One region of the Pseudomonas sp. LBUM1661 genome, then DNA from elsewhere that is predicted to be linked to it. Evidence: predicted binding sites of a transcription regulator. Region 1 holds the regulator's gene; each other region holds the start of a gene.
What was found. Region 1 encodes FliA, which starts transcription of late flagellar genes. Its sites were predicted from a motif close to CTAAAGTTTNNNNNNNNNNNGCCGNTAA; they were not measured.
Positions count from the first base shown of each region.

Region 1 (7,796 bases):
GATTCGAACTCGTGATCGGAGATCAGATCGCCGCCCACCGCTGCGGCGGTCGGCGCTGCCGGTGTCGGTACCGAAGCAATCGCCGATTCCAGCGCATCGACCGCAAAGTTGCCTTTGCCGTGCAGTTGATCGAGCAGTGCTTCGAACTCGTCATCGGTAATGTCGGAGCTGTCGCCAGGCGCTTTCGGCGCAGCCGGAGCGACGGGCGCCGGGGCCACGGCATCGACCGCGAACTGGCCTTTGCCGTGCAGTTGATCGAGCAACGACTCGAACTCGGCATCGGTAATTTCATCGCTGCCAGCGGCATTGTCGGCAGGCGGCGGCGCAACCACTGGCGCCGCTTCGGCTTGTGCCTTGACGGCATTCAGCGAGTCCAGCAGTTGTTCGAATTCGTTATCGGTGATGTCGCCCGATTCGCTTTCAGCCGCCGGTTCTTCGACCGCTTGAGCGACCGGAGCGGCTTCATCAGCCGTTTGCGGCTCGGCCAGACGGGCCAGCGCTGCAAGCAATTCAGGCGTGGCAGCCGTGACCGGGCTGCGTTCGCGGACTTCGGTAAACATGCTGTTCACCGCATCCAGCGCTTCGAGAACCACGTCCATCAGTTCCGAGTCGACGCGTCGTTCACCCTTGCGCAGGATGTCGAACACGTTCTCGGCGATGTGACAGCACTCCACCAGCTCATGGAGCTGGAGGAAGCCGGCGCCCCCTTTTACAGTGTGAAAACCGCGAAAAATTGCATTGAGCAAGTCCGCATCATCCGGTCGGCTTTCAAGCTCGACCAGCTGTTCGGACAGTTGCTCTAGAATCTCGCCGGCCTCAACCAGGAAATCCTGAAGGATCTCTTCATCGGCGCCGAAGCTCATGTGTATGGGTGCTCCTAGAATCCAAGGCTGGAAAGCAAATCGTCTACATCGTCCTGACCGGACACAACGTCTTCTCTTTTATCGGCATGAATCTGCGGACCTTCACCCTGAGAGAGATGTTTTTGCGGATCTTTTTCTGCCAGCATCGCTTCACGGTCATGTTCGATGCCCGCAAAGCGGTCCACCTGACTGGCCATCAGCACGAGCTTGAGCAGGTTGCTTTCAACTTCGGTGACCAACTGCGTCACGCGCTTGATCACCTGACCGGTGAGGTCCTGGTAATCCTGGGCGAGCAGGATGTCGTTGAGGTTGCTCGACACCACACGATTGTCTTCGCTGCTGCGTGTCAGGAAACCGTCGACTCGCCGCGCCAGTTCACGGAACTCTTCAGCCCCGACTTCGCGACGCATGAACCGTCCCCAATCGGTGCTCAAGGCCTGGGCTTCATTGCTCAGGCTGTTGACCAGCGGCGTGGCGTTTTCCACCAGGTCCATGGTGCGGTTGGCCGCCGCCTCGGTCAGCTTGACCACATACCCCAGGCGCTCGGTGGCGTCGGTGATCTGTGACACTTCCTCGGCTTGCGGCATGTTCGGGTCAATCTGGAAATTGACGATCGCACTGTGCAGCTCGCGAGTGAGCTTGCCCACTTCCTGGTACAGGCCGCGGTCACGGGTCTGGTTGAGCTCATGGATCAGTTGCACAGCGTCGCCGAACTTGCCTTTTTCAAGGCTTTCGACCAGTTCGACGGCGTGTTTTTTCAGGGTCGACTCGAAGTCACCCTGTGAAGATTCGATATGCTCCATAGCTTCCCCGTGGCGCAGTTGCTCAACCGATGCGTTCGAAAATCTTCTCGATTTTTTCTTTCAACGCCTGGGCCGTGAAGGGTTTGACCACATAGCCGTTAACACCGGCCTGGGCCGCTTCGATGATCTGTTCGCGCTTGGCTTCAGCGGTGACCATCAGCACTGGCAAGTGCTTGAGCTTTTCATCGGCGCGCACGTGGCGCAGCAGATCGATACCGGTCATGCCAGGCATGTTCCAGTCCGTTACCAGAAAGTCGATGCTCCCGCTGTTGAGAACCGGGATGGCGGTAGTGCCATCGTCAGCCTCGACCGTGTTGGTGAACCCAAGGTCACGCAACAGGTTTTTTATGATCCGCCGCATCGTTGAGAAGTCATCAACGATGAGGATTTTCATGTTCTTGTCCAATTCGACCTCCAAGCAGTCTTAAACGCGCCCAGCACCTGGACGCGCCATTTCAATCAATCCGGCAAAGCACTCAATGACTGTCTGGAGCACAACAGATCGAGACCGGCGCAGTTTCAACACCACACCAGCCACGTTCGCAGTGTCCCCACACTGCCTTCAGCGCGCTCGCCACTCCCCCAAACGCCCCCGCAAACGGGCCGCGCACTGGCTGTGTAACTGGCTGACCCGAGATTCGCTGACCCCCAGGACTTCGCCGATTTCCTTGAGGTTCAACTCTTCGTCGTAGTACAGCGCCAACACCAGTCGCTCACGCTCCGGCAAATTGGCAATCGCGTCCGCCAGCGCCGCCTGGAAGCGTTCATCTTCCAGATCGCGTGACGGCTCCGTGTGTGCACTCGCGCCATCCTCGTGCAGCCCTTCGTGTTCGCCGTCCTGCAACAGATCGTCGAAACTGAATAACCGGCTGCCCAGGGTGTCGTTCAAAATCCCGTAATAATCGTCGAGACTCAATTGGAGTTCGGCCGCAACCTCGTGATCTTTAGCGTCACGACCGGTTTTAGCTTCAATCGAGCGAATGGCGTCGCTGACCATCCGGGTATTGCGGTGGACCGAACGTGGCGCCCAGTCCCCCTTGCGCACTTCATCGAGCATCGCGCCGCGGATCCGGATGCCCGCGTACGTCTCGAAACTCGCGCCTTTGCTGGCGTCGTATTTGGTCGACACTTCAAGCAGGCCGATCATCCCGGCCTGGATCAGGTCTTCGACCTGGACACTGGCCGGCAGACGCGCCAGCAAGTGGTAGGCAATGCGTTTAACCAGTGGCGCGTAACGCTCGATCAGCTCGTACTGCGCGTCACGTGCCGATTTCTTGTAGAGGTTGTAACCGCTGGCTGTCATAGCACCGGTCCTGCCGTTTGTTGCACGAGGCGCTCGACGAAAAACTCCAGGTGCCCACGCGGGTTGGCCGGCAGCGGCCAGGTATCGACCTTCTGCGCAATCGCCTTGAAGGCCAGCGAACACTTGGAACGCGGGAACGCTTCATACACGGCGCGCTGCTTCTGCACGGCCTTGCGCACGCTTTCGTCGTACGGCACCGCACCGACGTATTGCAAGGCAACGTCGAGGAAGCGATCCGTGACTTTGGTCAATTTGGCAAACAGGTTGCGACCTTCCTGCGGGCTCTGGGCCATGTTGGCCAGGACGCGGAAGCGGTTCATGCCGTAATCGCGGTTCAGCAGTTTGATCAGTGCGTAGGCGTCCGTGATCGACGTCGGTTCGTCACACACCACCAGCAAGACTTCTTGCGCGGCGCGAACGAAACTGACCACCGAATCACCAATGCCCGCCGCGGTGTCGATCACCAATACGTCGAGGTTGTCGCCGATATCGCTGAACGCCTGGATCAGGCCGGCGTGTTGAGCCGGGCTCAAATGAACCATGCTCTGGGTGCCGGACGCGGCCGGGACGATGCGAATGCCGCCTGGGCCTTGCAACAATACGTCGCGCAGCTCACAGCGGCCTTCGATCACGTCGGCCAGGGTACGTTTGGGTGTCAGTCCCAGCAGAACGTCGACGTTCGCCAGCCCCAGATCGGCGTCCAGCAGCATCACGCGCCGGCCGAGCTCAGCTAGAGCCAGGGACAAGTTCACTGACACGTTAGTTTTCCCGACGCCACCTTTGCCGCCGGTCACCGCGATCACCTGTACGGGATGCATGCTGCCCATGAATTTCTTTACCTTGTCTTACTTAGACGGAGGCCACATTACTGGCTGCGCGTTCACAAACGGAACAATGCATGGCAGACCATCGATGTAGGTACAAAAACTGTTCATTAATACCTCAGCCAACCTGCTTGGTCGGGCTGTGGTAAATATCAGCGAACATGTCAGCCATGGCTTCTTCGCTGGGTTCTTCTTGCATTTGCACGCTTACGGCGCGACTGACCAACTGATGACGACGCGGCAGATGCAAATCATCCGGAATCCGCGGGCCATCGGTCAGGTAGGCCACCGGCAATTCATGACTGATGGCCAGGCTCAACACCTCGCCCAGACTTGCCGTTTCATCCAGTTTAGTCAGGATGCAGCCAGCCAGCCCGCAGCGTTTGTAACTGTGATAAGCGGCGGTTAGAACCTGTTTCTGGCTGGTGGTTGCCAAAACCAGATAATTTTTCGATTTGATGCCACGACCGGCCAGACTTTCGAGCTGCATGCGCAGTGCCGGATCGCTGGCCTGGAGGCCGGCGGTATCGATCAGCACCACGCGTTTGCGCAGCAAGGGTTCCAGCGCCTGCACCAGGGACTGGCCCGGATCGACGTGGGTCACCGAGACGTTGAGGATGCGCCCCAGGGTCTTGAGTTGTTCCTGGGCACCGATGCGATAGCTGTCCATGCTCACCAGCGCGATGTTCTGCGCGCCGTACTTGAGCACGTAACGGGCCGCGAGCTTGGCCAGCGTGGTGGTCTTGCCCATGCCGGCGGGGCCGACCATGGCGATCACACCGCCCTCTTCCAGTGGCTCGACTTCCGGGGTGGCGATCATCCGCGCCAGGTGCGCCAGCAACATGCGCCAGGCCTGACGAGGTTCTTCAATATCGCTGATCAGTGCCAGCAGGTCCCGCGACAACGGGCCGGACAGGCCAATGCGTTGCAGGCGACGCCAGAGGTTGGCCTGGGCCGGACGGCTGCCTTGCAGCTGATTCCAGGCCAGCGAGCCCAGCTGCACTTCCATCAATTCACGCAGGCTGTTGAGTTCGAAACGCATCGAGTCGAATGCACGCGGGTCGACGCCATTCGACGCTGGCGCAGGAGCCGGCGCAGGGCGACGCGGTTCGGCGTAGGTCGGTTCGATCAGCGGTTCGGCGGCGGTCAGCGGCAAGCCGGCAAACAACTGACGATTCGTCGCCTTGTCGCTCTCGCCTTCGCTGCGCAGGCTCAATTCGGCCTGGGCAGTGACGATCCGCGACTGGGTCTTGCGCAGCTCGTCTTCGAGCTCCATGTTCGGCACACGCGGGGCCAGCGCCGACAGTTTGTAATCCAGGGCAGCCGTCAGCTCGACACCACCGGCGATCCGGCGATTGCCAATGATGGCGGCATCGGCGCCCAGCTCATCACGAACCAGTTTCATGGCCTGACGCATATCGGCGGCGAAAAAACGCTTAACTTGCATAAACCACTACCTCAGCCGTTGGGCCCTACTGTCGCAACGATGGTCACTTGCTTGTTGTCAGGAATTTCCTGATACGCCAACACGTGCAAACCCGGGACTGCCAGTCGGCCGAATCGCGACAACATCGCGCGAACCGGACCGGCCACCAGCAGAATCACCGGTTGACCTTGCATTTCCTGACGCTGCGCCGCCTCGATCAACGAGCGCTGCAACTTCTCAGCCATGCTTGGCTCCAGCAGAACGCCCTCTTCCGAGCCTTGTCCTGCCTTCTGAAGACTATTGAGCAATATCTGTTCCAACCTTGGTTCCAGCGTGATCACAGGGAGCTCGGAGTCAGTGCCTACAATGCTTTGGACGATAGCGCGAGATACGCCGACGCGCACGGCGGCCACCAACGCGGCAGTATCTTGACTCTTGTTGGCATTGTTGGCGATCGCCTCGGCGATGCTGCGAATGTCCCGTACCGGTACTTGTTCGGCCAGCAACGCCTGCAACACCTTGAGCAGTTGCGACAACGACAGCACGCCCGGCACCAGTTCTTCCGCCAGTTTCGGCGAGCTTTTGGCCAGCAATTGCATGAGTTGCTGCACTTCCTCGTGGCCAATCAGCTCACTGGAGTGTTTGTACAAAATCTGGTTCAAGTGGGTGGCCACAACCGTACTGGCATCGACCACGGTGTAACCGAGCGATTGCGCCTGGGCCCGCTGGCTGATTTCGATCCAGACCGCCTCCAGGCCAAAAGCCGGATCTTTGGCGGTAATACCGTTCAACGTACCGTAGACCTGTCCCGGGTTGATCGCCAGTTCGCGGTCCGGGTAAATCTCGGCTTCGGCGAGGATCACGCCCATGAGGGTCAGGCGGTAGGCGCTCGGCGCGAGGTCGAGGTTGTCACGGATATGCACCGTCGGCATCAGGAAGCCCAGGTCCTGGGAGAGCTTCTTGCGCACGCCCTTGATCCGCGCCAGCAATTGACCGCCCTGGTTGCGGTCCACCAGTGGAATCAGGCGATAGCCGACTTCCAGGCCAATCATGTCGATCGGGGTCACGTCGTCCCAGCCCAACTCCTTGGTTTCCTGGGCGCGGGCCGGGGACGGCAACATTTCCTGCTGACGCTTGATCTCTTGCAAGGCCTGGACCTTGACGGTGTTCTGCTTCTTCCAGAACAGATACGCACCGCCCGCCGCCAGCGCCGCCATGCTCAGGAAGGAGAAGTGCGGCATGCCCGGCACCAGGCCCATGACCGCCATCATACCTGCGGCCACCGCCAATGCTTTGGGCGAGGCGAACATCTGGCGATTGATCTGCTTGCCCATGTCTTCCGAGCCGGAAGCACGGGTCACCATGATCGCGGCGGCCGTCGACAACAACAGTGATGGCAATTGCGCCACCAAACCGTCACCAATGGTCAACAGCGCGTACACCTTGCCGGCATCGCCGAAGGTCATGCCGTGCTGGAAGATACCGACCGCCATGCCGCCGATCAGGTTGATGAACAGAATCAGCAGGCCGGCGATAGCGTCACCACGAACGAACTTGCTGGCACCGTCCATGGAACCGTAGAACTCGGCTTCCTGGGCCACTTCCATCCGGCGCAGTTTGGCCTGGTTCTGATCGATCAGTCCGGCGTTCAAGTCGGCGTCGATGGCCATCTGTTTGCCGGGCATGGCATCGAGGGTGAAACGCGCGCTCACCTCGGAAATCCGCCCGGCGCCCTTGGTCACCACGACGAAGTTGATGATCATCAAAATCGCGAAGACCACGATACCGACCACGTAGTTACCGCCGATCACCACCTCACCGAAAGCCTGGATCACCTTACCGGCGGACGCGTGCCCGTCCTGACCGTGGAGCATGACCACCCGCGTCGAAGCCACGTTCAAAGCCAGTCGCAGCAACGTCGCCACCAGCAGAATGGTCGGAAACACCGCAAAATCCAGCGGCCGCAAGGCGTAGACGCAGACCAGCAGGACGACAATCGACAACGCGATGTTGAACGTGAAAAACACGTCCAGCAGGAACGGCGGGATGGGCAACATCATCATCGCCAGCATGACCAGCAGCAACAACGGCACGCCCAGATTGCCCCGACTTAAATCGGCAACGTTTGTGCGAGCACTGTTGAGTAACTGAGAGCGATCCACCGGTTTTCCCCGTTCCTTTAAAGCAAACTTTTGACGCCTGAAGCAGGCGCAAAGCGGCTACTGCAAGAAGCCTTCCAACTTTTGCCGGGGACTGGAACAGGTCGGTTTATCGGGGGAATTTGTGTTGTCTGGACCGGCCCCATCGCGAGCAGGCTCGCTCCCACATTGGAATGCGTTTCCCTGCTCGCGAAGGGGTCGGGACTGCCAACAAAAATCTGGAGGGCAATGGCGTCCCGATGCCTCCTAATACCGGGTTAATGAAACCTCTTCACGATGAAAATCGATAAGGTTTTCAATACAGGTAAAAAGCAAAAATGCTGGAGATAAAAACCACGGAATACACCAGTACCGCCAAGTGGCTGCATTGGGGCATGGCGCTCGTCTGGATGACTAGCTGGACGCTGGGCATCCTGGC
Region 1 covers NZ_CP166794.1:1,756,399-1,764,194, reverse strand. Annotated here, with positions in the region: gene ACA057_RS08020 (chemotaxis protein CheA) at 1-863, opposite strand, end outside; gene ACA057_RS08015 (protein phosphatase CheZ) at 878-1,666, opposite strand; gene ACA057_RS08010 (chemotaxis response regulator CheY) at 1,689-2,060, opposite strand; gene fliA (RNA polymerase sigma factor FliA) at 2,229-2,969, opposite strand; gene fleN (flagellar synthesis regulator FleN) at 2,966-3,796, opposite strand; gene flhF (flagellar biosynthesis GTPase FlhF) at 3,912-5,240, opposite strand; gene flhA (flagellar biosynthesis protein FlhA) at 5,252-7,381, opposite strand; gene ACA057_RS07985 (cytochrome b) at 7,696-7,796, shown strand, end outside.

Region 2 (7,796 bases), 3.2 Mb from region 1:
CGGCGCAGTCGCCCGTACGTTGTTGGCCGCCGGTCACATCGTGCGCGCCGTGGTGCGTAGCGCGGAAAAAGGTGCGACGTGGGCGCAACGTGGGTGTGAAGTGGCGATTGCCGATGTCGACGATCGTGAGGCCATGGCGCGGGCGTTCACCGAGGTGGAAGGCGTATTTGTGATGATGCCGTCGAACTTCGACCCGTCGCCGGGTTTTCCGGAAACCCGGCAGGTGGTGGAAAACATCCGTTGGGCGCTTGAAGCCGCGCGCCCCGGTAAGGTTGTGTGCCTGTCGACCATCGGCGCCCAAGCCACTCAGCCAAACCTGCTGAACCAGCTGCAATGGCTGGAGCAGGCGTTAACGAATCTGGAGTCGCCCGTCACCTTCCTGCGCCCGGCCTGGTTCATGGAAAACGCTCAGTGGGACGTTGAATACGCGATGGGCTCAGGAATGATTCCGAGTTTTCTGCAACCCCTCGATAAACCGGTGCCGATGATCGCCACGGCGGATGTCGGCCGAGTGGCTGCCGAGCTGTTGCAGGCGTCATGGCAGGGCAAACGCATCGTCGAACTGGAAGGCCCGCAACGCATCACGCCGCTGCAACTGGGCGCCGCTTTCAGCGCGCTGCTGGGCAAACCGGTACGGATGCAGAGTGTGCCGCGCGAGACCTGGCAGGCACTGTTCGCCAGTCAGGGCATGCGCAACCCATTGCCACGGATGCAGATGATCGATGGGTTCAACGAAGGCTGGATCGAGTTTGAAGGCGAACCGCGCAAGGGGAGGGTCGAGCTGTTGACGGTGCTACAGCGTTTGCTATCGCGCAGTTGAAAGAGTTCAGCGGGCTGATGTTCAGCCCGCTGAACGGTACGCCAGTTACAGAAACATCCCGCCCGAAGCTTCGACACGCTGGCCGTTGATCCACTGACTGCCCGGCGCCAGCAACAACGCAATCGCGGCGCCGATGTCGTCCGGCAGACCGACGCGACCCAGGGCGGTATTGCCAGCCACGTAGCTGTTCACTTCGCTGTTGTCGCGCACCGTACCGCCGCCGAAATCGGTTTCGATGGCGCCTGGCGCCAAGGTGTTCACGGAAATCCCACGGGCGCCGAGTTCCTTGGCCTGGTAGCGCGTCAGCACTTCCATCGCCCCTTTCATCGCCGCGTAGGCGCCGTATCCCGGCAGGCTGAAGCGGGTCAGACCGCTGGACACGTTGAGGATTCGCCCACCGTCCGTCATCAGCGGCAGCAGGTTCTGCGTCAGGAAAAACGGCCCCTTCAAATGGATGTTCATCAGCAAGTCGAACTGGGCGACGGTGGTGTCGACGAAGCTCGCATTCAGGCCGATGCCGGCGTTGTTGATCAAGAAGTCGAAATGCTCGCGATCAAAATGGCTGCTCAGCACCCCTGCAACCTGAGTGGCAAAATCGGCGAAGCCTTCACTGCGGCCAACGTCGAGTTGCAGCATGGCGGCGCGACCGCCGAGGCTTTCGATTTCTGCGACCAGTGCGTGCGCCTCGTCAGCCTTGCTGTTGTAGGTGCCGATGACATCGATGCCTTGGGCTGCCAGATGCAGCGCTGCGTTTTTGCCAAGGCCGCGGCTGGCGCCGGTGATCAGTGCGATTCTACGGTTCATGGGACTTCCTCAAGGGCAGTGGGTGGTTGATGTGAGGAAGTTTATTTATCCGCCCTACAGTGATAAACAGGTTGAAACTGGAATCACTGATCGGTTAATCCGAACAATAGAAGGTCGGCCCATGAACAAACTGGAACTGCTGCGCACCTTCGTTCGCGTCAGCGAAAAGTCGAGTTTTACCCTAGCCGGTGAAAGCCTGGGCCTGCCCCGGTCCACTGTGTCGGAGCACGTGCAAGCCTTGGAAGCGCTGTTAGGTACACGCTTGCTGCAACGCACCACGCGCAAGGTGCAGGCGACCCAGGACGGTTTGGTGTTGTATGAGCGCAGCAAGGATCTGCTGTCGCACATGGACGAAATCGAAGGGCTGTTTCGCCAGGACGCGGCCTCGCTCACCGGGCGGATTCGCGTCGACATGCCGAACATCCTGGCCCGTCGCATCGTGATGCCACGGCTGCCGGAATTCATGGCGCTGCACCCTAATCTGGAACTCGAAATCAGCACCACCGACCGTCGCGTCGATCTGCTCAGCGAAGGCTTCGATTGTGTGGTGCGGGTCGGCGCTCAGCCGGATCAATCGGTGGTCGCGCGCCACCTGTGCGACTTCGCCATGGTCAACTGCGTCAGCCCCGCGTATGTGCAGCGTTATGGCATCCCGCAAACGCTCGAGGATTTGGCACGGCATCGACTGGTGCATTACGTCGGCGTGCTGGGCGCGCGCTCGGAAGGTTTTTTGTATGAGGTAGAGGGCACGCTACATCGACTGCCAATGGCGGGGAGCATCACGGTGAACAGCACCGACGGTTATGAATCGGCGTGCCTGGGTGGGTTCGGTTTGGTGCAGGCGCCGATGATGGGCATGAAACTCTACCTGCTGAGCGGCGAGTTGGTGGCGGTGCTGCCGCAGCACAATGCGCCGTCGATGGAAGTGTCGCTGCTGTATGCCCGGCAACGGCATCTGCCGTTGCGGGTGCGGGCATTCATGGATTGGTTGGGGCAAATCATCCAATCCACAACAACCCATCACCTGTAGGCGCGAGGCTTGCCCGCGAAAGCGCCTTGTCTGACACATTGATGTTGAATGTGCAGCCGCCTTCGCGGGCAAGCCTCGCTCCTACAAGTCAGGGTGGGTCAGAACAATTGGGTGAACAGCCAATATAAGCTGCCCGACAGCAGAATCGCCGCCGGCAAGGTCAGCACCCAGGCCATCAGCAGATTGCGGATGGTCTTCATCTGCAACCCGCCACCGTTGGCGACCATGGTCCCGGCCACGCCCGAAGACAACACATGGGTGGTCGACACCGGCAGCCCGAACATGTCCGCCGCGCCGATGGTCAGCATGGCCACGGTTTCCGCCGAGGCGCCTTGGGCGTAGGTCAGGTGAGTCTTGCCGATCTTCTCGCCGACCGTCACCACGATGCGCTTCCAGCCGACCATGGTGCCCAGCCCCAGCGCGATGGCCACGGCGATTTTCACCCACAGCGGAATGAACCGCGTGGAGTTGTCGATCTGTTGTTTGAACAGTTGCAGCTTGCTGCTGGTGTCGGCGTCGAAGTTGCCGACCTTGTTCTTGTCCATCAGGCGAATGGTTTCACTGGTCAGGTACATGTCGTTACGCACGTTGCCCACGGCCTCGGCGGGCACCTTCGCCAGCGAACCATAGCCCTTGACCTCAGCGCCGATGCGGCCGGTCAGTGCCGCGAGCGCCGGCACCAGTTGCGGCGTGGCTTCCTTGCTGCGCACGTATTCGGACAGTACAGCGCGCGGGTCGGCCGGGGCCGGTTGCGGCGCAGCCTTGACCAGCGCTTGCTGGGTGACTTCCGCCACGGCGGCGAACTGCAACGCTTGATCCGCCGGCATGGTGCGGTTCAGCGCATACGCCATCGGCAGGGTGCCGACTAGAATCAGCATGATCAGGCCCATGCCTTTCTGGCCGTCGTTGGAGCCGTGGGCGAAGGACACGCCGGTGCAGGTGACGATCAGCAAACCGCGAATCCACCACGGTGGTGGGGTGGTGCCTTTAGGTTCTTTGTACAACGCGCGATTCTTCACAAAGGCGCGCAGGGCCAGCAGCAACAAGGCGGCGAAGCCGAAGCCGACCAGTGGCGACAGCAGCAGCGCATAACCGATTTTGGTCGCCTGTGCCCAGTCCACGCCGCTGGTGCCGTCGCGGCCGTGCATCAGCGCGTTGGCGACGCCGACTCCAATGATCGAACCGATCAACGTGTGCGACGACGATGCCGGCAGGCCCAGCCACCAGGTGCCAAGGTTCCACAGGATCGCAGCGATCAGCAGGGCGAAAATCATTGCGAAACCGGCGGATGAGCCGACTTGCAGAATCAGTTCAACCGGCAGCAGGGCGATGATACCGAACGCGACCGCGCCGCTGGACAGCAACACGCCGAGGAAGTTGAAGAACCCGGACCAGACCACCGCGACATTCGGCGGCAGCGAGTTGGTGTAAATCACCGTGGCCACGGCGTTGGCGGTGTCGTGGAAACCGTTGACGAACTCAAAGCCCAGCGCAATCAACAGCGCCACGCCCAGCAACAGAAACGGCGTCCAGGTGGTCACCACGGTGCCGAGTTCGTTCATGTCGTGCATCAGGCTGTAAGCGGTGAACAGCAAGCCGATAGCCAGTACAGCGAAAAACACCACGATCGTCAGCAAGCCGGGTTTTTTATCAAATTGCGGCTTGGCACTACTGGTGGCGTGCGCCGGGGCAGTGGTGAAGGAAGGAGTAGCCATGACGGACAATCCTGAGGAGGGAAGGAGTGTCCGTCATGATCGTTGCAAAATGTTACAGAGAGGCTGCGTTGGATCAGTGTTCAGGTTTTTTTGCCGGTCCGTTGATCTGTTCTGTCTCGGCAGCGGCGGAGGATGTGCCTCCGTCTTCGCGGGCAAGCCCGCTCCCACAGGTTCTGCACAGACCTTGTGGGAGCGGGCTTGCCCGCGAATGGATTTCAGTAGCGCTCAATAATCCTGGCGTTTGCGAAACGCCCAGCGCCCGGCAATCACGGTAAACGTCGCGACCAGCGCCACCAGAATCCAGAACCCCTCCGGATCACCGGAAAGCGGCACGCCGCCGACGTTCATCCCAAAGAAACCGGCAATGATGTTGATCGGCAACGCCAGCACCGTGACCACGGTCAAAGTAAACAGCGTGCGGTTGCTCTGCTCATTGAGGTTGGCGGCAATCTCTTCCTGCAACAGCTTGATCCGCTCACCCAGTGCCGTGAGGTCGTTGATGATCAGCGCGAACTCCTCGGTGGACTTGCGCAGCTCCTTGACGTCCTCCTTCTGCAACCACTGCGGTGGGCGATTGAGCAGGCGCAGCAGCGAGCCCGGCTCCAGCGCCAGCAGCCGTTGCAGACGCACCAGCACCCGGCGATTGGCACCCAGCTCGGCGCGGTTGGTCGACAGCCGCGAAGACAGCAACTCATCCTCGATCTGGTCGACGCTGAGGCTGGTCTTGCGCACGATCTGGGTCAGCACTTCGCCCTGATCACGCAGCAAATGCACCAGCAATTCCAGCGGCGAGCGGAAGCATTCACCGGCCTTCACCGATGAGCGCAGCTTGTCCACCGAGTGCAGCGGTTGCAGGCGTGCGCTGATGATCAGCCGACTGCGGGCACACACCCACAACGTCGAGACATCAGACGAGACCATGCTGCTGAGGTTGAACACCACGTCGTTGACCACCGCCAGCAACGCTGAATCGACGTGCTCGATGCGCGTCGAACGCGAGCCTTCGTGCAGCGCTTCAAAAAACTCCTCGGGCAATTCCAGGTGACTTTTCATCCAGCGCTCGCACGCGGCGTGAGCGAGGTTCAGGTGCAACCAGAGAAACTCCTCGCCGTCGTCCGGCTGTTGCAGGCACTGCAACGCCTTGGCCGAATCGATCTCCCGACCGCGCTCGCCGGGACGGAAACTGAAACCGTAAAGCAGACCGAACAGGTCCGGGTCGCGATGGCTGTGGTCGATGCTGTGGTTCATGAGGGCTCGCAAGGGGAGACGCAATCGCCAGCTGCTACACGAGGTGCGTTGTGGCGGGTTTCACAGGTTCACTTGAGCCACATCATCGCAAGGAGTCTTGACGGTTTTGTGACAGCCAAAAGACGCTGGCAAAGGGCCTTCTACCGGTGGTCGGAACCGCTCAAGAACGGCACTCGCACGCCGATGACGCTGAGGTAGATCTTTGCGACGCCGGTCGAGAACCCGCGTCGCCGACAGGGATGTCCGGACACCTCGCACGCCCGCGTGCTTCATCTCCGTCATGAGTATCACTCGATGTTTTTGCAAAAATCCCTGAGAGCGCAAATCCTCGCCCTGTTGAGCGGCAGCCTGTTGGCCGTGTTGCTGATTGCCCTGGCCTGCTTTCACTTTCTGTCCGGCGGCGTGCAGAGCTACGCGAACCTGATCGAAGGCCCGCTGCACACTTCGCAATTGATCGATGAAGCCAACCTGCAATTCAAGGTGCAGGTTCAGGAATGGAAAAACGTCCTGCTGCGTGGCAAGCAGCCGGCGGACCTGGACAAATACTGGAAGCAGTTCGAAGAGCGTCAGCGCGATGTGCAGGGCATCCTCGGTGAACTCGCCGGGCAGAAGGGCATCGAGCCGCAACTCAAGACCCGCATCGAACGCCTGCGTGACGAACATCGCCAACTGGGCGCGGCGTACCAGAAGGGCCGCGATGCCTACGTGGCGGCGGGCGCCGACCCCACCGCTGGCGACACGGCGGTCAAGGGCGTGGACCGCGCGACCAGCGATCAGATGAGCGAGCTGGTCAGCGAGTTGCGCAAGCAGGGCGCCGAACAGTCGAAACTGATCAGCGCCAGCGCCGATCGCACGGTGTTGCTGGGGATTATTGTGATGCTCGCCTCGGGCCTGTTGATCGGCCTGTTGAGCCTGTGGCTGGTCAACCGCAACCTGGTCGAACCGATCCGCACGTTGATCGAGTACGTGGCGCAACTCAGCCAAGGCAAATTTGCCGAGCGCGTGTCGAGCACCCGTCAGGATGAGTTGGGCAAACTGGCGATGGCCGCCAACACCCTGCGCGATTTTCTCGCTGAAACCTTCACCCGTTTGCAGCGCAGCGCCAAGGACCTGGACAGCGCCAGCGGCGAGCTGAATTCGATTGCCAGCCTCATGGCGTGTGGCACCAACGAGCAGTTCAACCGCACCGATCAGGTGGCCACGGCGATGAACGAAATGTCCGCCACCGCCCAGGAAGTCGCGCGTCATGCCGCCGATGCGGCACGTGCCGCCGATGACGCTGACCAATCAGCCCAGCAGGGCGAAAAAGTCATGCAGGGCACCATCCACACCATCACCCAAATGCGCGGCGAAATTGCCAACACCGCCACGGTCATCCGTCGTCTGGAAACCGACAGCGGACGCATCGGCAAGGTGCTGGAAGTGATTCGCGGCATCGCCGAACAGACCAACCTGCTGGCGCTCAACGCCGCCATCGAAGCGGCCCGGGCCGGTGAAGCCGGGCGTGGTTTTGCGGTGGTGGCCGATGAAGTGCGCAGCCTGGCCCAGCGAACGGCAGCGTCGATCATCGAAATCAACCAGATCATTCAAACTGTGCAAACCGGTGCGGTGGACGCGGCGCAGGCGATCGAAAGCGGTCAGTCACGCAGTGAGGAAAGTGTCGAGCAAGTGACCCAGGCCGGCGCCATGCTGGAGCGGATCACCCACGCGGTGGAAGCGATTCGCGACATGAACCGCCAGATCGCCACCGCCGCGGAAGAGCAGACGTCAGTGGCCGAAGACATCTCGCGCAACCTCACCGAGATCACCAGCATTGCCAGTACCAACCTCGACAACGTGCAACGCACCGAAGCGGCGAGCCACAACCTGCATGGGTTGTCGGGGCAGTTGAATGAGGTGACGGCGCGCTTGAGCGCCTGATTCAAACGCATCACGCAGACGCAAAAAAGCCGCACGATCCGAAAATCGTGCGGCTTTTTGCTGTGCGCATCAGTCGTCTTGTTTGTTCTTCAGGACTTCGCCGGTGGCGGCGTTCAGGTCCACGTCCCATTCAACGCCTTTGGCGTCTTTCAGTTCGACTTCGTACTCGTAACCGTTGAAGTGGTTGTCCAGGTCACTGTCGGTAATCGTCGCGCCCGGGTGCAACTTCAGCACGACCTGGTTCAATTCTTCCAGTGGC
Region 2 covers NZ_CP166794.1:5,357,572-5,365,367, reverse strand. Annotated here, with positions in the region: gene ACA057_RS24570 (NmrA family NAD(P)-binding protein) at 1-820, shown strand, start outside; gene ACA057_RS24565 (SDR family NAD(P)-dependent oxidoreductase) at 866-1,624, opposite strand; gene ACA057_RS24560 (LysR family transcriptional regulator) at 1,746-2,654, shown strand; gene ACA057_RS24555 (inorganic phosphate transporter) at 2,753-4,369, opposite strand; gene ACA057_RS24550 (transporter) at 4,595-5,617, opposite strand; gene ACA057_RS24545 (methyl-accepting chemotaxis protein) at 5,912-7,537, shown strand; gene ACA057_RS24540 (PepSY domain-containing protein) at 7,607-7,796, opposite strand, start outside.
Region 2: ACA057_RS24545 (methyl-accepting chemotaxis protein) is a predicted target of FliA. The motif match lies at 5,777-5,804, and genes of this name have one in related genera.

Region 3 (7,796 bases), 1.2 Mb from region 1:
TCGATGCCGATCATTTCGCCAGCCTGTAACTCGGCAGGCACCGCGCCAGGCCAGGCCAGGCAATAACCACCAGGACTGTGATTGATCACCGGCAGGGCATACTTCACAAATTGTCGATTGCGATCGGCCGCCTCATGGCTGTCATCGTTCTGAAGCTGCGGGTATTCGATTTCTTCGTAGGGCAGCAGTGCGCTCGCGTCGCCATGGGGGGCCGCATCAAAGGCGTGGCGCCATTGATCTTTTTCCCGGCCCGCAGGCGCGGTCACCGAAAATTGCGCGGGGCGCACACCGGGGGTTTTCAGAATGTCGCTGAACGAACGTTGGCCACCCAGATAATAATGCAGCGCGCTCATGCCCACGCACAGGGTCAAGGTGCCTTGGCTGGCGGTGCGCTGGAAGCCGCGCTCGGCGGCCTGGCCCCAGGCGGCATGCAGATGTTGCAGGGTGTCCAGGCTCAACCCCGTCGGTACCGGCAGCGGTGATGAGGTTTCGGTTTTTTGCAGGTGCGCCTCGATGGCGGCGACCAGCGGCTGCGGATCGATCCCGAGCAAACTCGCCTGCTGTTCGGCCTGAAACCTGGAGCGGTAACGCGGCCCGCTGTCGAGGTCGGGTGCGACCGCAAACAGTCCATCAGCCGGTTGGCCGGGTTGCAGCTTGATCCATTTGCTCCAGGGCTCCAGCACCTCGGCGAGCCGGGCGATCTGGTTCTGGCGCAGCTGATTACAGCGCGAGGCGCCCAGCAGCAAAGCGACCACGTAAGTCTGTTCGACGCTCAGGTTAGTCGTCTGGCTGGCCAGTTCATCGCGCAGGCTCAGGTGCTGGAGCCGGTGCGCGCAGGCGATCCGATACAGCTGATGCAGCTCCAGCCACAGGCCTTCCGGCACCGGGCAATAGAGTTGGGTCGAGCGAATCAGCGGGCCGTTAAGGCAATGGATTGCCCGTTGCAGCGCTTGGGCCAGCAGCGGCGCACGGTCCTTGGTGAAGCGCGGGGTGATGCGCACGACAATCTGCTTATAGCCGATCGCCAAGTGACTTTGCAGCGCCTGGCAGAGGTTGGCGATCTTGCGTGAGCGTTCGTCGAGGACAATCGCCTGATGCAAAAAATGCCGCTCCAGGTGTTTGCAGACGTAATACACCTCTGGCCGCAGCAGTTCGAGCAGTTGCAGGCGGTTATCGCTGGGCGTGAGCAATTGATTGAGTTCGCTCAAGCCTTGATACAACTGGCGAGCGGTTTCGCCAATATTGGCTTTGGGCAGGTCGGCGATCCAGCGCTTGAGGTCGCGCGGGGTGGGCTCACAGAACGACAGGCGTGACTGCGTCGGGAGCGGGGCGCGTAGCAGCAGGTGAGGACTGGTTTCATTCATGCCGTGGAAAAACTCCAACCGGGAAATGGGCAGTGAATGACCTGACTGTAGCAGCTATGGCCCCTGTAGGAGCGAAGCTTGCTCGCGAAGGCGATCTTAAGGACGTCTTCGCGGGCAAGCCTCGCGCCTGCAGGGGCGGGGTCAACCCCACGAAAATTTTTCGCGGGGTTAAATCAGGGAATCAGGCGTTCGGCAGGCCCATGCCCTGGCCCATCTGCACTGGCGAACCGGCCGCGAGCTCTTCAGCCCACTTGACCTGATCCGGGCCGAACAGCACGACAGCGGTCGAACCCAGCTTGAAGCGACCCAGTTCTGCGCCTTTCTCCAGATGGATCGGTGCGCGGGCAGCTTCGTCGTAACGGAAGGTTTTCAGCTCGCGTTTTGGCGGTGTCACCAAGCCGGCCCAGACCGTTTCGATCGATGCAACGATCATCGCGCCCACCAGCACCACGGCCATCGGTCCGCGCTCGGTGTCGAAAATGCACGCCACACGTTCGTTGCGGGCGAACAGTTCCGGGACGTTTTCAGCGGTGGTCTGGTTGACCGAGAAAATCCGGCCCGGAATGTAGACCATTTCACGCAGGGTGCCGGCCAATGGCATATGCACGCGGTGATAGTCCTTCGGCGACAGGTAAATAGTCGCAAAATCACCACCCATGAACGGCGCGGCATTCGCGGCGTCACCGCCCAGCAACTCCAACACACTGAAGCTGTGGCCCTTGGCCTGGAACACACGACCGTGTTCGATCGGACCGAGCTGGCTGACGGCGCCGTCGGCCGGGCTGAGGATCGCGCCCGGCGTTTCGTCCAGAGGGCGAGCGCCGTCTTTCAGTGCGCGGGTGAAGAACGCATTGAAGTGCTCATAAGCCGTCAGGTCTTCGACCAGTGCCTGGGACATGTCCACCTGATAACGCTTGGCAAACCAGGCGGTAAAGGCGTTCTTGAACCAGCGCACGCGGCATTCGGCAATGCAGCCGGCCAGTCGCGACAGCAGGTGATGGGGCAGCAAGTATTGGCTGAGGATAAACAAACGCTTATTCATTAACTGTCCTTAAAAACCTTAAATCTCTACGGGCGTATCGGGGTGGTTGCCCCATTCGCCCCAGGAACCGGCGTAGCCTTTGACCCGCGGATAACCGAGGGATTTGGCCACCAGATAGGTGAAGCCAGAACGATGGTGTGTCTGGCAGTGGGTAATCACTTCTTTGTCTTTGCTGATCCCGAGTTTTTCCAGGATCTGCGGCATGTCGGTGCGGATACGCAGGTTACGCGCCTGATCCATGCCCGCGGTCCATTCGAAATTGACCGCGCCCGGAATGTGCCCGGCCTTGGCGGCCAGGACTTTCTCGCCGGAGTACTCCAGCGGCCCGCGCGCATCCCAGATCGCCAGGTCGGCGGCGCCGAGACGGCTTTGCAGGTACTCGCGGGTGGCAGTGGGTTCGTCATGCAGCGTCAGGGCGACCGGGCCGCCGACCGCTGGCGGAATCTGGATCGACATGGGCAAGCCTTCCGCCAGCCAGGCCTTCAGGCCGCCGTCGACATAGTGGTATTGACGATGGCCGATGACATCCAGCAGCCAGATGAAGCGCCCGGCCCAACCGCCGCCTTCGTCGTCATAAACGACGTAGACCGCATCGGGGTTGTGCCCCAGCTCGCCGAACAATGCTTCAAGCGCGGCGTGGGTCGGCAGCAGGCCTGGCGCCGGCGCCTGACCCAGCTGAGTGCGCTTTGGATCGACAAAGCGCGCCCCGGGAAGATGCCCTTCGGCATAGCGGGCGCTGCTGGTCAGGTCCACCAGAATCAGTTCGCGGGCGTCGAGACGCGGGAGCAAGTCGCTCGGCTCGATGACCAGCGGCAAGCCAGAGAAGTCAGACATGTGAGGTCTCCAGAGCACAAAGGGGAGGATTGTAGCGCAGCCTCATTGGCCGCGGGTGCTAAAGCTATGCAGCGCTTTTTCTATGCATTGCGCGGTTTTACCGAAGGCTTGCACGGTGATTTCCGAGAACGGCCCGCCGCCCTGATCCGCCACCACAATCATGATCACCCGACCATTATTGACCAGTGAGCGCAGCAGCAGGTGTTCGCCGCTGAACTGTGAGCGCAGGCTCGCCGGCAGCAGCGCCGAGAATTGCGCGTTGTTGGCCGGTGTCAGTCGCACCTGTGCCTGTTGCGAGAGCAGGCGTTGCAGCACGGTGCTCTGGCTGACCAGGAAATTCAGGCCGGCCGCTTCTTTCGGCAGCCCGGCGATCTGGTGCACACGCAGATTGGCGTGCGTGCGGTCGGCCATCAGGATCATCACCCGACGCATGCCGCACGCGACTAACGCGTCTCGGGCAGAGGTGGTCAAGTGCATGGCATTGGTGAAGCGACTCGGCTCGACCAGCAACTCGGCGCATTGCTTGCGCCACTTCGCCAGGTCTTCGGCGGTCGGTGCCGGGGCCGGCAGCAAACCGGCATGGATGCGGTTCACGCCCCACGGCCAGATCAGCGACACCGCCGGGTGCCACAGGTCGGGCATGGCGTGATGGCGGGCGCTGTTCGCGGCCTGTTGGTGCAACTGCTGCTGCACCTCGTCCATCGGCATTTGCAGGTAAAGGCTGGTCAGGTACTGCCAGCGTTCACTGTGCGGACTGTCCCAGGCCTGTTGCGCCGACAGCGCCAGCCCGTTGGCCAGCAACACGGTGTTGGCCGGTTGATTGAGCCAGCGGCGCAAGGACGGATCGTCATCAAGGCGGTTTTGCTGGCGCAACGGATGTTCGCTGTCACGCGCGATGCGCAAGACTTTGACCAACTCCCGTTGTTCGTTGAGCAACAGTCGATAGCCTTGCTGCACCCAGATCGGCAGGCGCCAGATGTCCACCAGCGCCAGGCCGATTTCCAGCAGGCGCACGCCAAATAATTGCTTTTCGACTGTGCGCGCCGACTCGCCTTTATGGATGACCCGCAGCTCCCATTCTTCGAGCAATTGCGGATGCGTCAGTGCCAACGGCCAGAGCGGCGAAAGAAACAGCAGGCTGCCCCAATGAATGTCCTGCCACAGTCGCGCCAGACGACTGGCAAAAAAACCGTTGGCTTGTTGGGTGGCGTGCTGGCTGATCAGCTGCAGTTGGCGCAGGGCCACCGGGATCTCTGACTGAGGCAAGGCAGGCAGGCGGGCAAGCAGTTCTTCGGTGCGTTTCAAACCGAGGCGATTGATCGCCACCTCAAGGTTTTCCGCAGGCTCGGTCATGCTGCCATGGGTGTGCCGGTTGGCTTCGCGAATCACGCTCAAAGCCAGGGCCGGGCTGTCCTGCATCAGTTCGGCGATATCACGCAGCGAGCTGCGACTGTTGGCGAGGGCCTTGCAGACGCGGTCATGACTGACTTGCGGAACCGGCAGGCGCACGCCATCGAGAAGCTTGACCCAGCCTTCGAGCGTGGTCGGTTTTGGAGTTGGAACGTTCGTTTCATTAGCCATGGTTGGACGCGATCACCGTCTGCATTACCTATGCCCGGAGCGGGCTTAATTGGCTTTTCGCCTGAACTGGCTTTAGTCTGGCGCAGTTTTGCCGATAAGTAGAAGAAGAGATTTTTTAACTTCCGAATATGACCTTGAACCCGACTCAGTAAGTGCTCTCCTACCTATGGCTAAAATAATCGGCATCATCGTCGTATTCGCGAGCGTACTCGGCGGATACGTGCTCTCCCACGGCAAAATTGCCGCCCTGATCCAGCCCTTCGAAGTGCTGATTATCGGTGGCGCGGCGCTCGGCGCATTCCTGCAGGCCAACCCCGGTTACATGACGATGCACGTGCTCAAGAAGTCCTTGAGCATGTTCAGTTCGCGCTTCAACCACACGTTCTATCTGGAAGTGCTGGGCCTGATCTACGAGATCCTCAACAAGAGCCGCCGCGAAGGCATGATGGCGATTGAAGGCGACATCGAAGATGCCGCGGCGAGCCCGATTTTCGCCAAGTACCCGACGGTTCTGAAAGATGACCGCATGACCGCATTCATCTGCGATTACCTGCGCATCATGTCCTCCGGCAACATGGCTCCCCATGAGCTGGAAGGCCTTTTCGACATGGAACTCTACAGCCTCAAGGAAGACCTGGAGCACCCGTCCCACGCCGTCAACGGCATCGCCGACGCCATGCCCGGTTTCGGTATTGTCGCGGCGGTACTGGGGATCGTGGTGACCATGGCTTCCCTGGGTGAAGGCGACCAGAAATCCATCGGCCTGCACGTCGGTGCGGCACTCGTGGGTACCTTCTTCGGTATTCTCGCGGCCTACGGTTTCTTCGGCCCGCTGGCCCATTCCCTGGCCCACGATGCCAAGGAAGAACTGAACGTCTACGAAGCCATCAAGGCCTCACTGGTCGCTTCCGCTTCCGGCATGCCGCCATCACTGGCAGTAGAGTTCGGCCGCAAGGTGCTGTACCCGGCGCACCGTCCTAGCTTCGCTGAGCTGGAACAAGCGGTTCGCGGACGTTAAGTCATGGAAAATAATCAGCCGATAATCATTAAGCGCGTCAAGCGCATCGCCGGCGGGCATCACGGCGGGGCATGGAAAATCGCCTTCGCCGACTTCGCGACGGCGATGATGGCGTTCTTCCTGGTGCTGTGGCTGCTGTCTACTGCCACGCCAGAACAGAAGATCGCCATCGCCGGCTACTTCAAGGACCCGGTCGGTTTTTCCGAAAGCGGCACGCCGTACATCATCGACTTGGGCGGCACGCCGACCCTGGCGCCGGAGAACACCCTCAACCCCGAGGTGAAATCCCAGCCGCAACCGGACAAAGTGACCATCGACACCGAACAGGTCGAAGGCATGGCCGAGCAGGTCGAGAAAGAACGCCTCGAACTGTTGCTGCAAGAACTGCAGAACAAGGTCGAAGAGAACCCGCAACTGAAGAAATTCAAAGACCAGATCAGTTTCGAAATCACCCCGGACGGTTTGCGCATCCAGATCGTGGACGCGGAAAATCGGCCGATGTTCGATTCCGGCAGTGCGCGGCTGAAACCGTATTTCGAAGACATCCTGCTGGCCATGGCCGACACCATCAAAGCGGTGCCGAACAAAATCAGCATCAGCGGCCACACCGATGCCAAGCCGTACACCGGCACCGGCGATTTTGGTAACTGGGAACTCTCGGCCAACCGTGCCAACGCGGCACGCCGTGCACTGGTGGCCGGCAGCTATCCGGAAGCGCAGGTGGCACGTGTTGTCGGTTATGCCTCGTCGGCGTTGTTTGATCGCGATAATCCGTTCAACCCGGTCAACCGTCGTATCGACATCGTCGTGCTGACCAAGAAAGCCCAGCGTGCCATCGAAGGTTCGCAGGGGGCGGAACCGGCTCCGGAGCCGACGCAAGGGCAGGGTGGGCCGGGTGAAGTGCCGGCTGATCCGCATGCGTTGCCGGCGGACAAGGAACCATTGCCGGCGCATGAGCTGCGCGAACGTCTGAATCTGTTCGATAACCCGAAGCCCGCAGAACCACCGAAGCAGTGACCCACAAAAAAGCCGACAGTGATGTCGGCTTTTTTTTGCGGCTTTCACTGGTTTGGAAGCCAGACGCGGCCCCTTGTAGGAGCTGGCTTGCCAGCGAAGGCGGCTTTATAGCCGACCATTCTCTTCAAGTGTACATATCCATTTCTGCGGTAACGCCTGCTATTGGTTCCGCCCTTACGGCGGGTCACTTTCGAAAATCCGGAAGCCGGCCCAGTCGAAAGTAACCAAAGCGCTTCTGCCCCTTTCGTTCGGTGCCTCGCTAAGGCTCGGCATGCCCTCGCTCCGGTCCTGCTCCGTGGGCCCGCCGCCATCGGCCATCCATGGCCGGGGGCGGCTAACCCGGCATCCCTGCCGGGTTGCCCACTGCGCAGAACCGGAACGAAGCCTCTCGATGGGGCGGTGCATCAAGATCAAAAGCACGGCGGCCTACCGGCCGGCCTGATTTCAGCGCATGCGTTTCCCTGTGGGAGCGAGCTTGCTCGCGAAGGTCGTTAACGATGACGCGTTTAAACAGGATAAACGCTGCGCATTTAAGATCTTCTGATTGCGTTAAAAATCAAGGAGTGAGGGCATGTCCGAGAAAGGTGTAGGAAGTCTCCGAGACGTTTAAACCGGGTTTTTCTTCGCTTAAGGCTCGCCTATAGTTTGTCCGTCGCCGACGAATCGGTGATCGACTTTAGCCAGTCGTAACAGATGATGCACAAGCGCCCGTATAATCGCGGCGCTTTTTGCTGCCTGACATCTACATGTCTATGGTGGCTGTGCGTGGGACACCTTCGGGTGTGCCGGGTTCATCTGTCCGGTTGGCTAACCCGCGTACAGCTACCACCCCAATTCGTTTAGCCACGAAAGGGTGGGAGTTTCACCTATCAGATGAGATTCAAGTCATGCCTAAATACCACCCGCTCCAAGGCAACTTCAGCGTCGGACCGACGCTGTA
Region 3 covers NZ_CP166794.1:542,420-550,215, forward strand. Annotated here, with positions in the region: gene ACA057_RS02465 (cyclic-di-GMP receptor FimW-related protein) at 1-1,364, opposite strand, end outside; gene asd (archaetidylserine decarboxylase) at 1,546-2,406, opposite strand; gene ACA057_RS02475 (rhodanese-like domain-containing protein) at 2,425-3,240, opposite strand; gene ACA057_RS02480 (HDOD domain-containing protein) at 3,283-4,821, opposite strand; gene motA (flagellar motor stator protein MotA) at 4,988-5,839, shown strand; gene motB (flagellar motor protein MotB) at 5,843-6,856, shown strand; gene ACA057_RS02495 (hypothetical protein) at 7,744-7,796, shown strand, end outside.
Region 3: motA (flagellar motor stator protein MotA) is a predicted target of FliA. The motif match lies at 4,892-4,919, and genes of this name have one in related genera.

Region 4 (7,796 bases), 350 kb from region 1:
CCGCCAAAGGCGAAGATCACGGCGTTGGTGTGCAGCGGGCGCAACCGGCCGAAACTGGTCCACGGCAAATCGAAGTTAAGTTCAGGCCAGACCAATTGGGCCGCGAGGAAAACCCCGAGCCCCATGCCAACGATGCCCCACACCACCGTCATAATGGCGAATTGGCGGACCACCTTGTAGTTGTAGGCGGTACTGATAGAAGTGTTCATGGTTCCCCATCCACGGTTCAGCCGAAGTGAAGGCCTGTCTTTGCGAGTAAGCCGCAAGGCAATGACGCTTCCTTCGCCTGGAGTTATAGGCAGACTAAAAGCGAGGCAAGCATGGACAAAGAGCACAAGGCCAGTATTGACGGGGATCAATGGGCGCGGTGTGTGCGGGAACATGGATGGTTGTGGAATGCCGCTGAAGCGCCGGCATCGGCGACGCTGATGCTCGCTCACGGTGCCGGTGCGCCGATGGACAGCGGCTGGATGAGCGACATGGCTGCGCGCCTTGCTGCGCATGGGGTCAATGTGTTGCGCTTCGAGTTTCCCTACATGGCGCAACGGCGCATCGATGGGGGCAAACGTCCACCAAACCCGGCGCCGAAACTGCTGGAATGCTGGCGTGAGGTGTATGCCGTGGTGCGACGCCATGTCGCTGGGCGCCTGGCGATTGGCGGCAAGTCCATGGGCGGGCGGATGGCCAGCCTTTTGGCCGATGAATTGGGAGCTGATGCGTTGGTGTGCCTCGGGTATCCGTTTTATGCCGTGGGGAAACCGGAAAAGCCGAGGGTCGAGCATTTGGCCGGGCTGAAGACGCGGACGCTGATTGTTCAGGGCGAACGGGATGCGCTGGGCAATCGTGAGGCCGTTGAAGGCTATGCCTTGTCACCGGGCATCGAGGTGTTCTGGCTCGTGGCGGGGGATCATGATTTGAAGCCGTTGAAGGCTTCCGGGTTTACCCATGAGCAGCATTTGGCTTCGGCAGCGAGCAAGGTTGCTGCATTTCTTCAGTGAGATTTACAGTGCCGGTCAGGGCCTCTTCGCGAGCAAGCCTCGCTCCTACAGGGCATCGGCGTGCGCATGATCGACGCATGACCTGTAGGAGCGAGGCTTGCCCGCGAAGGCGGTCTGCCACGCAATAAAAAACCCGGAAGTATCGCCTCCCGGGTTTTTGTTTTTTACAGCAGCAATCAGCGGTTAAACCGCTCCACCAACGAATACTGGGTATTCGCCGTCTTGGTCAGCTCTTCACTCAACAGCGCCGAGTGGTGTGCCTGTTCCGAGGTCTGGTCAGCCAGGTGCGAAATATTGCTGATGTTGCGGCTGATTTCTTCGGCCACGGCGCTTTGCTCTTCGGTCGCCGCAGCGATCTGGGTGGTCATGTCGGTGATATTGGCCACCGCTTCGCTGATCCCCACCAGTGCCTGGTCCGCTTCCAGCACCCGCGCCACACCTTCTTCGGCCTGGCGATGCCCGGCCTCCATGGTTTGCACCGCGGTGCTGGCGGTTTGCTGGAGCTTGGCGATCAGCGCGTGAATCTGCCCGGTGGATTCGCTGGTGCGTTGCGCCAGTTGCCGGACTTCGTCAGCCACCACCGCAAAGCCGCGACCCATTTCACCGGCGCGGGCCGCTTCGATGGCCGCGTTCAACGCCAGCAGGTTGGTCTGGTCGGCGATGCCTTTGATCACATCGACCACGCCGCCGATTTCATCGCTGTCCTTGGCCAGTTGGGTCACGGTCAGGCCGGTTTCACCGACCACCACCGACAGGCGCTGGATGGCTTCGCGGGTTTCCCCGGCAATGTCGCGGCCGCGACCGGTCAGGCGATTGGCTTCCTGAGTGGCGTCGGCGGTGCGCTGAACGTGGCTGGCGACTTCCTGGGTGGTGGCGGCCATCTGATTGACGGCGGTGGCCACTTGTTCGGTCTCGACGCGCTGACGTTCCAGGCCGCTGGAGCTCTTGTGGGCCAGGGTGTCGGATTGTTTCGCCTGGTCGCTCAGGTGTTCGGCGGTGTCTTGCAGGCGGGTCAGGCAGGTTTTCAGGCGCGCTTCCTGGCTGAGAATCGACATCTCCAGGCGCGCCTGAGCGCCACGGCTGTCGGTGTACATCTGTGCGATCAGCGGGTCGGAGGTGGTTTGCCCGGCCAGCACCAGCAGGCGCTTGAGGCCGCGCTGTTGCCAACTCAACCCCATCAGGCCCAATGGCACCGAGAGACCGGCCGCCAGGGCAAAGCCCCATTGGGATGTCAACGTGGCACCGATCATGAAGCTCAGTTGGCTGACCAGAATGAACGGCAGCCAGTCCTGCAGCACCGGCAGCCATTTGTCTGATGAAGGAATCGCCGACTTGCCCTGATTGATGCGTTGGTAAAGCGCTTCGGCACGGCGGATCTGTTCGGCAGTGGGTTTGACCCGCACCGATTCGTAGCCGATCACTTGATTGCCATCGAAAACCGGGGTGACGTAGGCGTTGACCCAGTAATGGTCACCGCTCTTGCAGCGATTCTTGACGATGCCCATCCATGGCAAGCCTTGCTTCAGCGTGCCCCACATGTGCGCGAACACAGCCGCCGGCACGTCAGGGTGACGCACCAGGTTATGCGGCGCACGGATCAGTTCCTCTCGCGAGTACCCGCTGATTTCGACGAACGCGTCGTTGCAGTAGGTGATCACGCCCTTGGCATCGGTGGTGGAAATCAACCGTTGCTGAGCCGGGAAGGTCCGTTCGCGTTGTGTGGTGGGCTGGTTATTACGCATGGCTTTTTCAATCCGCAAGGCTTTGATTGGTTGTCGGCGGTGTCAGCCATTTATTGAGATTATTTTTTCGAAAAACAGCGGCGCGTCGCAAAACGGCCCTTGCGTCAGCCCGCGAGCATCGGATAGGTAAACAGGCCGAAGTGCAGCAGGTTCAAGCCAAAATGCGTGGCGATGGCCGCACCCAGTCCGCCGAAACGATAAGCCAGGCCATAACCGACCCCGGCCAGGCTCGCCAGCACCACCCATTGCCAGCCGGCGCCGACATGCGCCAGGCCAAACAACAACGAGGCGAGCAGCAGGGCGAGGTGTTCGCCGTAGAGCAGGTTTTTGAAGCTCTGGGTCAGGCCTCCCTGGATATAGCCGCGAAACAGCGCTTCCTCCACCAGCGTCACCAGCAGCAGATTATTCAACACCCACAGCCAGGCGTGGTCCGGCCATTTCGGTGCCCAGCTGATAACGCCAAGCAACAGCGCGCCACCCAAGGCCAGCACCGTGCACAGGGTCAGTGCCATCGCGGTGGCGTAAACGGCAAGGCGCAGCGAACGCCGACCGACAATCCACGGGCAGACCAGTAATAGCCAGAAGCCGATCAACGGTTTGTCCAGATTCAGGTACATGGAAAACGGTACGGCATCGTCGGTAAACCGCTGCGGGTCGATGCCGCGGCCGTTGTAGAAACCGGGAAGCCAGTGCATCGCCAGCGCCAGGGCCAGGACGACAAACAAGCCGTGACCGAGATAGCGGGCGATAGGGAGTTTTTGCTGACGGACCGCGAAACCGGTGAACAGCAACAAGGCGACAGAAATGGCGGCCAGCCAGCCAAGTTGGCCGTAGATCAGGGCCAGTGCATAGCCCGTGCAGAGAAGTGCCAGATGCGTCCATGGCAGGGTGAACATGTGAAGTCCTTGTGTCAGTTATTTTTTGCAGTGTGGCGCAGTCAATGTGGGAGCGGGCTTGCTCGCGAAGGGGCCATTACATTCAACATCATTGTCGACTGTTGCATCGCAATCGCGAGCAGGCTCGCTCCCACAGTTGATTAGTGGTGTTCAGGAAGTTGCTGTTAGACACATAACCCTGTGGGAGCGGGCTTGCCCGCGAATGCGGACTGTCAGTCGACATCAATGCTGAATGTGCCGACGTCTTCGCGGGCAAGCCTCGCTCCTACAGTGGCTCGGTGGCGTGCAGGGTATTTTTGTTCGGTGCAGGGCACAAACAAAAACACCGCCCGAAGGCGGTGTCTGTGTCAGCAAGCGATTATGAAGCAATCAACTGCCGCAACACGTAATGCAAAATCCCTCCCGACTTGAAGTACTCGACCTCATTGAGCGTATCGATCCGGCACAGCACCTCGACTTTCTCGCGGCTGCCATCGGCGCGGGTGATGATCAGCGTCAAGTTCATCCGCGGCGTCAGCTCGACGCCGGTCAGGCCGAGGATGTCGAGGGTTTCCTTGCCGGTCAGGTTCAGGCTCTTGCGGTTCTGATCCAGTTTGAACTGCAATGGCAACACGCCCATGCCCACCAGATTGGAGCGATGAATCCGCTCGAAGCTTTCGGCGATGACGGCTTTGACGCCCAGCAGATTGGTGCCTTTGGCCGCCCAGTCGCGGCTCGAACCGGTGCCGTACTCTTGCCCGGCAATCACCACCAACGGCGTGCCCGACGCTTGGTAACGCATCGCCGCGTCGTAGATCGGCAACTTCTCGCCGGTCGGAATGTAAATGGTATTGCCGCCTTCTTCACCGCCGAGCATCTCGTTGCGAATGCGGATGTTGGCGAACGTGCCGCGCATCATCACTTCGTGATTGCCACGACGGGAACCATAAGAGTTGAAGTCCCGCGGTTCTACGCCTTTCTCGCGCAAGTAATGACCCGCCGGGCTGTCAGCCTTGATGTTGCCGGCCGGGGAGATGTGGTCGGTGGTCACCGAGTCGCCCAGCAGCGCGAGGACTCGGGCGCCCGCGACATCCTTGACCACCGGTGGCGGCCCGCCAATGTCGTCGAAGAACGGCGGATGCTGGATGTAAGTCGAATCGTCCTGCCAGACATACGTCGCCGCTTGCGGCACTTCAATCGCCTGCCATTGCTCGTCGCCGGCAAACACTTCGGCGTATTCCTTGTGGAACATCGCGGTGTTGACCTGATTGACCGCGTCGGCAATTTCTTTGGTGCTCGGCCAGATGTCCCGCAGATACACCAGGTTGCCCTCCTGGTCGGTGCCCAACGGTTCGCTGCTGATGTCGATGCGCACCGTGCCGGCCAACGCGTAAGCGACGACCAGTGGCGGGGATGCCAGCCAGTTGGTTTTCACCAGCGGGTGCACGCGACCTTCGAAGTTGCGGTTGCCCGACAGCACCGAGGCGACGGTCAGGTCGGCCGCGACAATGGCTTTTTCGATGGGCTCCGGCAGTGGGCCGGAGTTGCCGATGCACGTGGTGCAGCCGTAGCCGACCAGGGCAAAACCCAACTGATCAAGGTACTGGGTCAGCCCCGCAGCCTTGTAGTAGTCGGTGACCACTTTGGAACCTGGGGCCAGCGAACTCTTGACCCACGGTTTGCGCTTGAGGCCTTTCTCCACGGCTTTCTTCGCCACCAGACCCGCCGCCATCATCACGCTCGGGTTGGAGGTGTTGGTGCAGGAGGTGATCGCGGCAATCACCACCGCGCCGTTTTTCAGCCGATAGAGCTCGCCTTCGTATTCGTAGTCGGCTTCACCGGCGAGATCGGCATTGCCCACCGCGACGCCACCGCCGCCTTCACTTTCGAGGCGACCTTCTTCCTTGCTGGTGGGTTTGAATTGCAGGTCGATGAAGTCGCTGAACGCTTGCGCGACATTCGGCAGTGAAACCCGGTCCTGCGGGCGTTTCGGCCCGGCAAGGCTGGCCTCGACGCTGCCCATGTCCAGCGCCAGGCTGTCGGTGAACACCGGTTCCTGGCCGGGCAGGCGCCACAGGCCCTGGACTTTGCTGTAGGCCTCGACCAGTTTCACGGTGGCGTGGGGGCGACCGGATAAGCGCAGGTAGTCCAGGGTGATGTCGTCCACCGGGAAGAAACCGCAGGTCGCGCCGTACTCCGGCGCCATGTTGGCGATGGTCGCACGGTCGGCCAGTGGCAGGTCGGCGAGGCCATCGCCGTAGAACTCGACGAATTTGCCGACCACGCCTTTCTTGCGCAGCATCTGCGTGACGGTCAGCACCAGGTCGGTGGCGGTGATGCCTTCCTTGAGTTTGCCGGTGAGTTTGAAACCGATCACTTCCGGAATCAGCATCGACACCGGTTGCCCAAGCATCGCCGCTTCCGCCTCGATACCGCCGACGCCCCAGCCGAGCACGCCGAGGCCGTTGATCATGGTGGTGTGGGAGTCGGTGCCGACCAGCGTATCCGGGAAGGCGTAGGTGCGGCCGTCCTCGTCCTTGGTCCAGACGGTTCGACCGAGGTATTCCAGATTCACCTGGTGGCAGATGCCGGTGCCGGGCGGCACCACGCTGAAGTTGTCGAAGGCGCTCTGGCCCCAACGCAGGAACGCGTAACGTTCGCCGTTGCGCTGCATTTCAATGTCGACGTTCTGTTCAAAGGCGCTGCTGCTGGCGAACTTGTCGACCATCACCGAGTGATCGATCACCAGGTCCACCGGGGACAGCGGGTTGATGCGCTGCGGGTCGCCGCCGGCCTTGGCCATGGCGGCGCGCATCGCGGCCAGGTCGACCACGGCGGGAACGCCGGTAAAATCCTGCATCAGTACCCGCGCCGGGCGATACTGGATTTCACGATCGGAGCGACGCTCCTTGAGCCAGGCGGCTATCGCCTTGAGGTCGGCGCCGGTGACAGTTTTTTCATCTTCCCAGCGCAGCAGGTTTTCCAGCAGCACTTTCAACGACATCGGCAGCTTGTCCAGGTCGCCCAGGCTTTTGGCGGCATCCGGCAAGCTGAAATAGTGATAGGTCTTGTCGTCGATTTGTAAGGTTTTAAGGGTTTTCAGGCTATCGAGGGACGGCATTGAAATGACTCCTTTGGGTCCGCACGGCTACGGACTGAGGGAATGAACAGAGGTTTAAACCTAGTCCTGTTTGGTGCTTAAGGCTAATAACTGGACTCTATGGCCAAGTCCAAGGTTCCGAACTCGGCTATCATGCGCCGGTTTTCGTGACAGGCTTTGCTTCAACGCAAGTCTGGGCATCGCGCAGTGGTTGAATTTCTCGCCATCTGCCCAGGAGTAAGAATGAACACCCTCTTTATGCATTGCCGGCCGGGCTTCGAAGGCGAAGTCTGTTCCGAAATTTCCGAACACGCCGCACGGCTGAACGTGGCCGGTTATGCCAAGGCCAAGACCGCCAGCGCCTGCGCCGAATTTATCTGCACCGAAGAAGACGGCGCCGAACGCCTGATGCGTGGGCAGCGTTTTGCCGAGCTGATCTTCCCGCGCCAATGGGCTCGCGGGATTTTCATCGACCTGCCGGAAACCGACCGCATCAGCGTGATCCTCGCCCACATGGCGGACTTCCCGCTGTGCGGCAGCCTGTGGCTGGAAATGGTCGACACCAATGACGGCAAAGAGCTGTCGAACTTCTGCAAGAAATTCGAAGGCCACTTGCGCAAGGCGCTGATGGCGGCCGGCAAGCTGGTGGAAGATGCGCACAAGCCGCGACTGCTGCTGACTTTCAAAAGTGGCCGTGAGGTGTTCATGGGCCTGGCCGAATCCAACAACTCGGCGATGTGGCCAATGGGCATTCCGCGCCTGAAGTTTCCCCGTGAGGCGCCCAGCCGTTCAACGCTGAAGCTGGAAGAGGCCTGGCACCACTTCATCCCGCGCGATCAGTGGGACGAGCGTCTGCACAGTGACATGACCGGCGTCGACCTCGGCGCAGCGCCGGGTGGCTGGACCTGGCAATTGGTCAACCGCGGCATGCTGGTGACCGCCATCGACAATGGCCCGATGGCTGAAAGCCTGATGGACACCGGTCTGGTGCAGCACCTGATGGCCGACGGTTTCACCTTCAAGCCCAGGCAGCCGGTGGACTGGATGGTCTGCGACATCGTCGAGAAACCGGCGCGCAACG
Region 4 covers NZ_CP166794.1:2,103,751-2,111,546, forward strand. Annotated here, with positions in the region: gene ccoN (cytochrome-c oxidase, cbb3-type subunit I) at 1-209, opposite strand, end outside; gene ACA057_RS09715 (alpha/beta family hydrolase) at 321-998, shown strand; gene ACA057_RS09720 (methyl-accepting chemotaxis protein) at 1,175-2,740, opposite strand; gene ACA057_RS09725 (CPBP family glutamic-type intramembrane protease) at 2,845-3,636, opposite strand; gene acnA (aconitate hydratase AcnA) at 3,995-6,736, opposite strand; gene rlmM (23S rRNA (cytidine(2498)-2'-O)-methyltransferase RlmM) at 6,959-7,796, shown strand, end outside.
Region 4: ACA057_RS09720 (methyl-accepting chemotaxis protein) is a predicted target of FliA. The motif match lies at 2,771-2,798, and genes of this name have one in related genera.